Regions from separate parts of the Brevundimonas mediterranea genome, predicted to be linked through region 2. Evidence: riboswitches for the same ligand, from Rfam matches in the RefSeq annotation. Region 2 holds a riboswitch; the other holds the start of a gene.
The links. A riboswitch is a leader RNA that binds a small molecule or an ion and turns the genes downstream of it on or off. The one in region 2 is predicted to bind cobalamin.
Positions count from the first base shown of each region.

Region 1 (3,408 bases), 1.1 Mb from region 2:
CCCGGCCCCGATCTGAGCTGGCCGGAGCTGGCGCTCGAGGCGCCGGCGGCCTTCACCGCCGACGCCCGCGCGCGGATCAGTAGCGCAGCCTGACCCCGACATAGGCCGACCGGCCGGGCTCGCCGTAGCCCAGCACCTGCTGATACCGCTCGTCGGCCAGGTTCTCGATCCGGGCCGTCAGGGCGACCTGATCGGTCAGCTGATAGGCCGTGTTCAGGTTGGCGGTGACGAAGCTGTCGCGCACCCCGCCGGAATCATCCTGGTCGCCCTCGGCGCGGACGGTCAGGGCGCCCGAAATCCGATCACCCGTCCAGCCCAGGGTGGCCGATCCCGCATGTTCAGGCACGCGCAGCAGGCGCGCGCCGGTCGAGCGGTCTTCGGCGTCGGTCCAGGCATAGGCCAGGGTCAGATCGAAGCCGGCCCCCAGCAGGGCGCGGCCTTCCAGTTCGACGCCGTCGGAGCGGGTCCGATCGACGTTGTCGTAGTAGATATCGAAAGTATCTTCATTGAAGAAGTAAATGATCTGATCCTCGACATTCAGGCGATACAGGGTGGCGCGGCCGTCGAAACGACCGTCGGCCGAGGCCCAACCCAGTGCCACTTCGATGCTGTCGGCCGTTTCCGGCTTCAGGGTCGGATAGGGAGTCGACGAGAAGCAGAAGTCGCAAACCGCCTGGCTGACTGACGGGGCCTTGAAGCCCGTGCCATAGGCGCCCGACAGGATGAAACCGCCGGTCAATTCATAGGCGGCGGAGATCCGGCCGGTGGTCTTGGAGCCGAAGTCGTCCGTATCGTCGAACCGCAGGCCGCTGGTGATGCTGAGGGCGTCGCTGACTTCATAACGGGCCGTGCCGAACACCGAGCTCGTGCCCAGGCTGACCTTGTCACCTGTCGAGATACTGCCTTCGCTTTCCTCGCGTTCGGCGCCGAAGGCGTAGGTGGCTGCGCCGGCCTCGCCATTCGCCTGCCAACGATAGGCCTGACGGTCGGCTTTGAAGGTCGAGGGGAAGGCGCTGAAGGTCTGGCGCTCGATGTCCGAGGTCGAGACGCTGAACTGGTGGTCTAGCCCGAAGCCTTCGACGCTCGCGCGAGCAAAGCCCGACCATTGTTCGGATTCTGACGTGTCGTCATTGTCGGAGACCGGGAAACCGTTATCCATATCGGCATCGCTCTTGGACCAGCGGGCCGATCCGTCGAACTTGACGTTGTCGGAGACGGCGTAACGTCCCTTCACGCCTGCGGTGGTGGTGGTGAAGCCGTCAGCCTCGGGATTGCCGTTGGCTTCGTCGGCGGCGGAGATTCCATCGGTGTCGAAATGCGATACATAGGCGCTGACGGCATAGGTCTCATTGGCGACGCCGGCGGCCAGACGCCCGCGCACCGTGTCATAGCTGCCGGCCTCGGCTTCGGCGCGCAGACCGTCGATCTCCTTGGTGGTGAAGGAGATCACCCCGCCGATGGCGTCGGACCCCCACAGCGACGACTGGGGACCGGACAGGACTTCGATCCGGTCGATGTCGCCCAGTTCGAAGCCAGAGAAATCATAGGCGCCGTTTGGTTCAGCCGCGTCGTTGACAGGCGCGCCGTCGACCAGGACCAGGGTCTTGCCGGGCGTGGCGCCGCGCATCCGAACCTGAGCGAGGCCGCCGAAGGCGCCCGTGCGCGTCACCGACAGGCCCGGCACGTCGGACAGGATGTCGGCGGCGAAGACGGCGCCGCGCTGTTCGATCGTCTTGGCGTCGATGACGCGGGCGCCGGGCGTGTCGGCGACAATCGCCGAGATACGGGTGGCGGTGATGACGACGTCGTCCAGCTGGGTCGCCTCGTCAAAGGCGAAGGCGGGCGCGGCGAAGGCGGCGGACAGGGCCGCCGTGGAGAGAAGAATGGAGCGCTTCATTGAGCGAGAATCCCCGATGTCGGCTCCGCGAGTGCGCGCGAGGAACCGGTATGAGCGAGCCGATCCGCCGGGCCTGAAAGGTCCGGACGGCGCAAGATCGGGTCGCTACGACGAGAATCCCCGCGCCTCTGTCTGGTCCCGGACAGCGGACGAGCGACGTCAGGCGGCCAGGTCTCCTGGCTTGCGGGTCATAAACCGCCGTCCTCGCCTTCCCAGTCACCCAGTGGCGCCGGGGTCGAGACCCCGGACGGACGACGCTCTCGCCGCCTACAGTTGCGGGCACAGCCACGGTGTCTCACCGTGTTCCCTTAACCGCCTGACACGGCCTATCGCAGGGGTGACAAGCCTGTGCAAGAGCCGTTAACGGGCTTGAGCGGTCGGCTGCGATCCGTCACCCTGACGGCACATGAACGCGCCCGCTTTTCCCTCCCCCGAACATTCGCCCGAAGTCGCCGCCTCTCTGGAGGGCGCGACGCCCTTCATGGCCCAGTATCTGACGGCCAAGGCCGGACAGCCGGACGCCATACTCTTCTTCCGCATGGGGGATTTCTACGAGCTGTTCTTCAAGGACGCCGAGGTGGCGGCCGCCGCCCTGGGCATCACCCTGACCAAGCGGGGCAAGCACCAGGGCGAGGACATCCCCATGGCCGGTGTGCCGGTTCACGCCATGGAGGGCTATCTGGCCCGACTGATCCGCCTGGGCCACAAGGTCGCCATCTGCGAACAGCTGGAAGATCCCGCCGAGGCCAAGAAGCGCGGCGGCAAGGCCGTGGTCCATCGCGGCGTGGTGCGGGTGGTGACGCCGGGCACGCTGACCGAGGACAGTCTGCTGGATGCGCGGGGCGCCAATCGTCTGGCGGCCGTGGCGGTGCGCAAGGGGCGGGCGGCGGTGGCGGTGGTGGAGCTGTCGTCCGGCGCCGTGGATAGCGTCGCCTGTGCGCTGGAGGATCTGGGTGCGGCCCTGGCGGCGTTTCGTCCGTCCGAGGTTCTGGTCACGGACCGGATGTACTCGGACCCGACGACGCGGGACGCCCTGGACGGGTCCGGCGGCGTGGTCCAGGCCCTGGCCAGCGCCATCGCCGAGCCCCAGGCGGCCCAGGCGCGGGTCGAGCGGCTGTATGGCGTCGCGGCCCTGGACGGATTCGGCGCCTTCGAGGAGGCCGAGATATCGGCTCTGGGCCTGATCGCCGCCTATCTGGAGACGACCCAGGCCGGCAAGGTCCCGGCCCTGGCCCCGCCGCGCCGGTTGGGCGAGAGCGGTTTTCTGGCCATCGACCCCGCGACGCGGACCAGTCTGGAGATCGACCGGACCCAGAGGGGCGAGCGCGAAGGCTCGCTGCTGGCCTGTATCGACCGGACCGTCACCTCGGGCGGGGCGCGGGCCCTGGCGGAACGGATCGCCCGGCCGCTGCGCGATCCGCTGGCGATCAACGAACAGCTCGACGCGGTCGAATGGCTGCTGGAGCGGCGCGATCTGCGCCGCAACCTGCGCGAGGGGCTGAAGGCCTCCT
Region 1 covers NZ_CP048751.1:1,592,935-1,596,342, forward strand. Annotated here, with positions in the region: gene GYM46_RS07765 (aldo/keto reductase) at 1-93, shown strand, start outside; gene GYM46_RS07770 (TonB-dependent receptor plug domain-containing protein) at 77-1,897, opposite strand; cobalamin riboswitch at 2,046-2,229, opposite strand; gene mutS (DNA mismatch repair protein MutS) at 2,304-3,408, shown strand, end outside.
Region 1: another riboswitch for cobalamin. It lies ahead of GYM46_RS07770 (TonB-dependent receptor plug domain-containing protein); the one in region 2 lies ahead of metE (5-methyltetrahydropteroyltriglutamate--homocysteine S-methyltransferase).

Region 2 (3,408 bases):
ATCTGGGCCGCATCCGGCTGGAGGACGCGCCCCTGATCATCCTGCGCACGCCGCGGAACGTGGATGTCAGCGCCGGCGGCGCCGTATTCGGCGCCGTGGGACGCGGCGCGCGCTCGGTCGAACTGGACAGCGGCGGCTGCGGCGGCTGGACCATCGCCAATGTGGACGGCGACCTTGAGCTGGGCGTCGGCGGTTCGGGGTCGATCCGCGCCGGGACGTCGCGGACGCTGGACGCCAGCGTCGGCGGTTCAGGCTCGGTTTCGGCCGGCGGCACGGGCGACCTCAAGGTCGCCGTCGGCGGCTCGGGCAATGTGGAGGTCGCCAGCGCCAATGGTCAGGGCGACATCTCCATCGGCGGCTCGGGCGGGGTGAACGTCCGCCAGGGTCGGTTGGACAAGCTGTCGGTCGCCATCGGCGGGTCCGGGGACGTCCGCTACGGCGGAACGACCCGCGACCTCAGCGTCGCCATCGCCGGCTCGGGGAACGTCCGCGTCGCCGCCGCCACAGGCTCTGTGTCCCGCACCGTCGTCGGATCAGGGACGCTTCATATCGGGCGTTAAGACCCGTATCTCGCCGCGAGAGGAAAGGCCCCCGGTCGTGGAACCCTGGGGGCCTTTTTCGTGCGTCGATCCGGACATGAAAAAAGCCCCGGCGGATCGCTCCGCCGGGGCTCTTCTCATCCCGTGAGGGAGGCCGTTGCTTACAGGCCGCCCAGGACGCTCGTGATCGACGAGACGTTCAGGCCGGCGCCGGCGCGGTCACGCGCTTGCAGACCGCCGCCGAAGCTGTAGCGCAGGCCCAGCGACCAGGTGTCGACGTCGATCGAGTCGACGTCGGCGCGGGTATAGGCGGCGCCGACCGAGAACGGGGTGTTCTCGATTTCGTACTCGGCGCCCACGCCATAGGTCCAGGCGTCCACGTCGCCGCCGGCCACGTCCACGTTGTTGTAGCTGACGCCGGCGTTCAGGCGCAGGTTCGGCATGACGTAGAAGGCGGCGTCGCCGCCGACGGTCCAGATGTCGGCGTCGCTGTCGTCAGACGTGGTGTAGGCGACCAGGCCGGTCAGGGTCGCGTTGGACAGGTACTTCTGGGCTTCGGCGCCGACGGTCCAGACGGGATCGTTGCCCGAACCGATGTCGTTGGCGGCGACGAAGGCGCCGGCGCGGACGTCCGAGGTCCACATCTTGGTCAGGTGAGCGGCGGCGACGCCGGTGACGTCTTCTTCACCGAAGGCCTTGGTGTAGTCGACGGCGCCGTTCAGGGTCACGGTCCAGTCGGCGGCCGGCAGGGCGACCGTGCCGTCCACGGTCCAGACGTCGGCGTCGACGTCATCGCCGGCGACTTCGATCGACGGGTTGGAGTAGGTCACGCCGACCGAACCGATGGCGTTCTGGGCGAAGGCCGGGGCGGCGAACAGGGTGGCGGCGGCGGCCGAGGCGAGGAGGAACGTCTTCATTTTCTTTTGTCCTTAGCAGTCTGTGCCCGGGTGGAGGCCCGGGGAGGGCGGCTGCTACCAGCCGGCGCTAGAAGCTGAGCAATAAACCGTCGTTACATAAGTGTCTTGAAACTGACATGTGGCTCATCCGCCACGCCTTGTGGTCGAAATGTGTCACGCGCGCGCGTTTCCTGCGGCAAGGGGTTAACGAGCCGCAATCATATAAGGATATCCTTATATGTATTGACGGCTGCGCTTGATTGCGGTCATGTGCCCGGGTCGTGGTCTGCACGCGGTCTTCGGGGCGCGTGGAGCTAAGAGGGAAGCCGGTGTGAAACCGGCGCTGCCCCCGCAACTGTAAGCGGCGAGTCGAGGGTCCATCTCGTGTCACTGGCGTTCGCGCCGGGAAGGCCGGATCCGAGGCGTCGACCCGTGAGCCAGGAGACCTGCCCCGACAGATAACGTCCTCCGGCGGGGTGTCCGGTCAGGCCGCATGCGCGCCGCCGGACCCTTGTTCGCGTCGGCGTCCGCGCGACCCTGTCCGAAGCCTGGCCATAATACAGGTTTCGAACGTCATGACCCGCCACACTGTCCAGGTCGCCACCCTCGGCTTTCCCCGCATCGGCCCCAAGCGCGAGCTGAAGACCGCGCTTGAGGCCTATTGGGCCGGCAAGATCGACGGGGACGCCCTGCTGTCCACCGCCGCCGAGCTGCGCGCCCTCACCTGGGCCCGCCAGCGCGATCTGGGCGCCGACATCGTGCCGTCGAACGACTTCTCTCTTTATGATCAAGTGCTGGACCTGACCGCCATGGTCGGGGCCGTGCCCGCCGCCTATGGCTGGAGCGGGGATCGGGTCGATCTGGCGACCTATTTCGCCATGGCCAGAGGGTCTGGGGCGCCGGGGTCTCGCGGCGGCGACAGTCCGGTCTGCGAACACGGTCATGTCCACGGCGGCGGTGAGGGCGCGCCGGCGATGGAGATGACCAAATGGTTCGACACCAACTACCATTATCTCGCGCCTGAGTTCACGGCGGATCAGGTCTTCCGGCTGGGCTCGACCAAGGCGCTGGACGAGTATCTGGAAGCCAGGGGGCAGGGGATCGACACTCGACCGGTGCTGCTGGGGCCGGTCAGCTATCTGCTGCTGGGCAAGACGCGCGGGGCCGACTTCGACGTCCTCAGTCTGCTGCCTCGCCTGTTGCCGGTCTATGCCGAGGTGCTGCGGTCGCTGGCGCGCGCGGGCGCGACCTGGGTGCAGATGGACGAACCCTGCCTGGTCACGGACCTGAGCGACGAGGCCAAGGCCGCCTATGATCACGCCTATCGCGTGCTGGCCGATGTGACGCCGCCGATCAAGCTGATGTTGACCCCCTATTTCGGGGCGCTGGGCGACAATCTGCATACGGCGTTGAAGCTGCCGGTGCATGGCCTGCATCTCGACCTGATCCGCGCCTCGGAGCAACTGGCCCCGGTCGCTTCGGACATGCGTCCCGATCAGGTGCTGTCGCTGGGCGTCATCGACGGCCGCAATGTGTGGAAGGCCGATCTGAACGCCGTATTGGACCGGGTCGAGCCCCTGGTCGCCTCGGGCCGCCGGGTGGTGCTGGCGCCGTCCTGCTCGCTGCTCCACACCCCCATCGATCTGGAGCGTGAGACGGCCCTGGAGCCGGAGATCAGGAACTGGCTGGCCTTCGCCGTGCAGAAGGTGGCCGAACTGGCGACCCTGGCCCGCGCCCTGAACCAGGGCCGCGATGCGGTGAAGGCCGAACTGGACGCCTCGACCGCCGCCGTCGCCTCGCGCCGCACTTCGCCGCGCATCAATGATCCGAAGGTCCAGGCGCGCGCCGCGGACGCCGACCCCGCCCTGTCGAACCGCACCTCCAGCTTCGAGATCCGGCGCACGGTGCAGCAGCGGCGGCTGAACCTGCCCGCCTATCCGACCACCACCATCGGCTCCTTCCCCCAGACGGCC
Region 2 covers NZ_CP048751.1:2,739,287-2,742,694, forward strand. Annotated here, with positions in the region: gene GYM46_RS13445 (GIN domain-containing protein) at 1-560, shown strand, start outside; gene GYM46_RS13450 (porin) at 701-1,456, opposite strand; cobalamin riboswitch at 1,701-1,903, shown strand; gene metE (5-methyltetrahydropteroyltriglutamate--homocysteine S-methyltransferase) at 2,011-3,408, shown strand, end outside.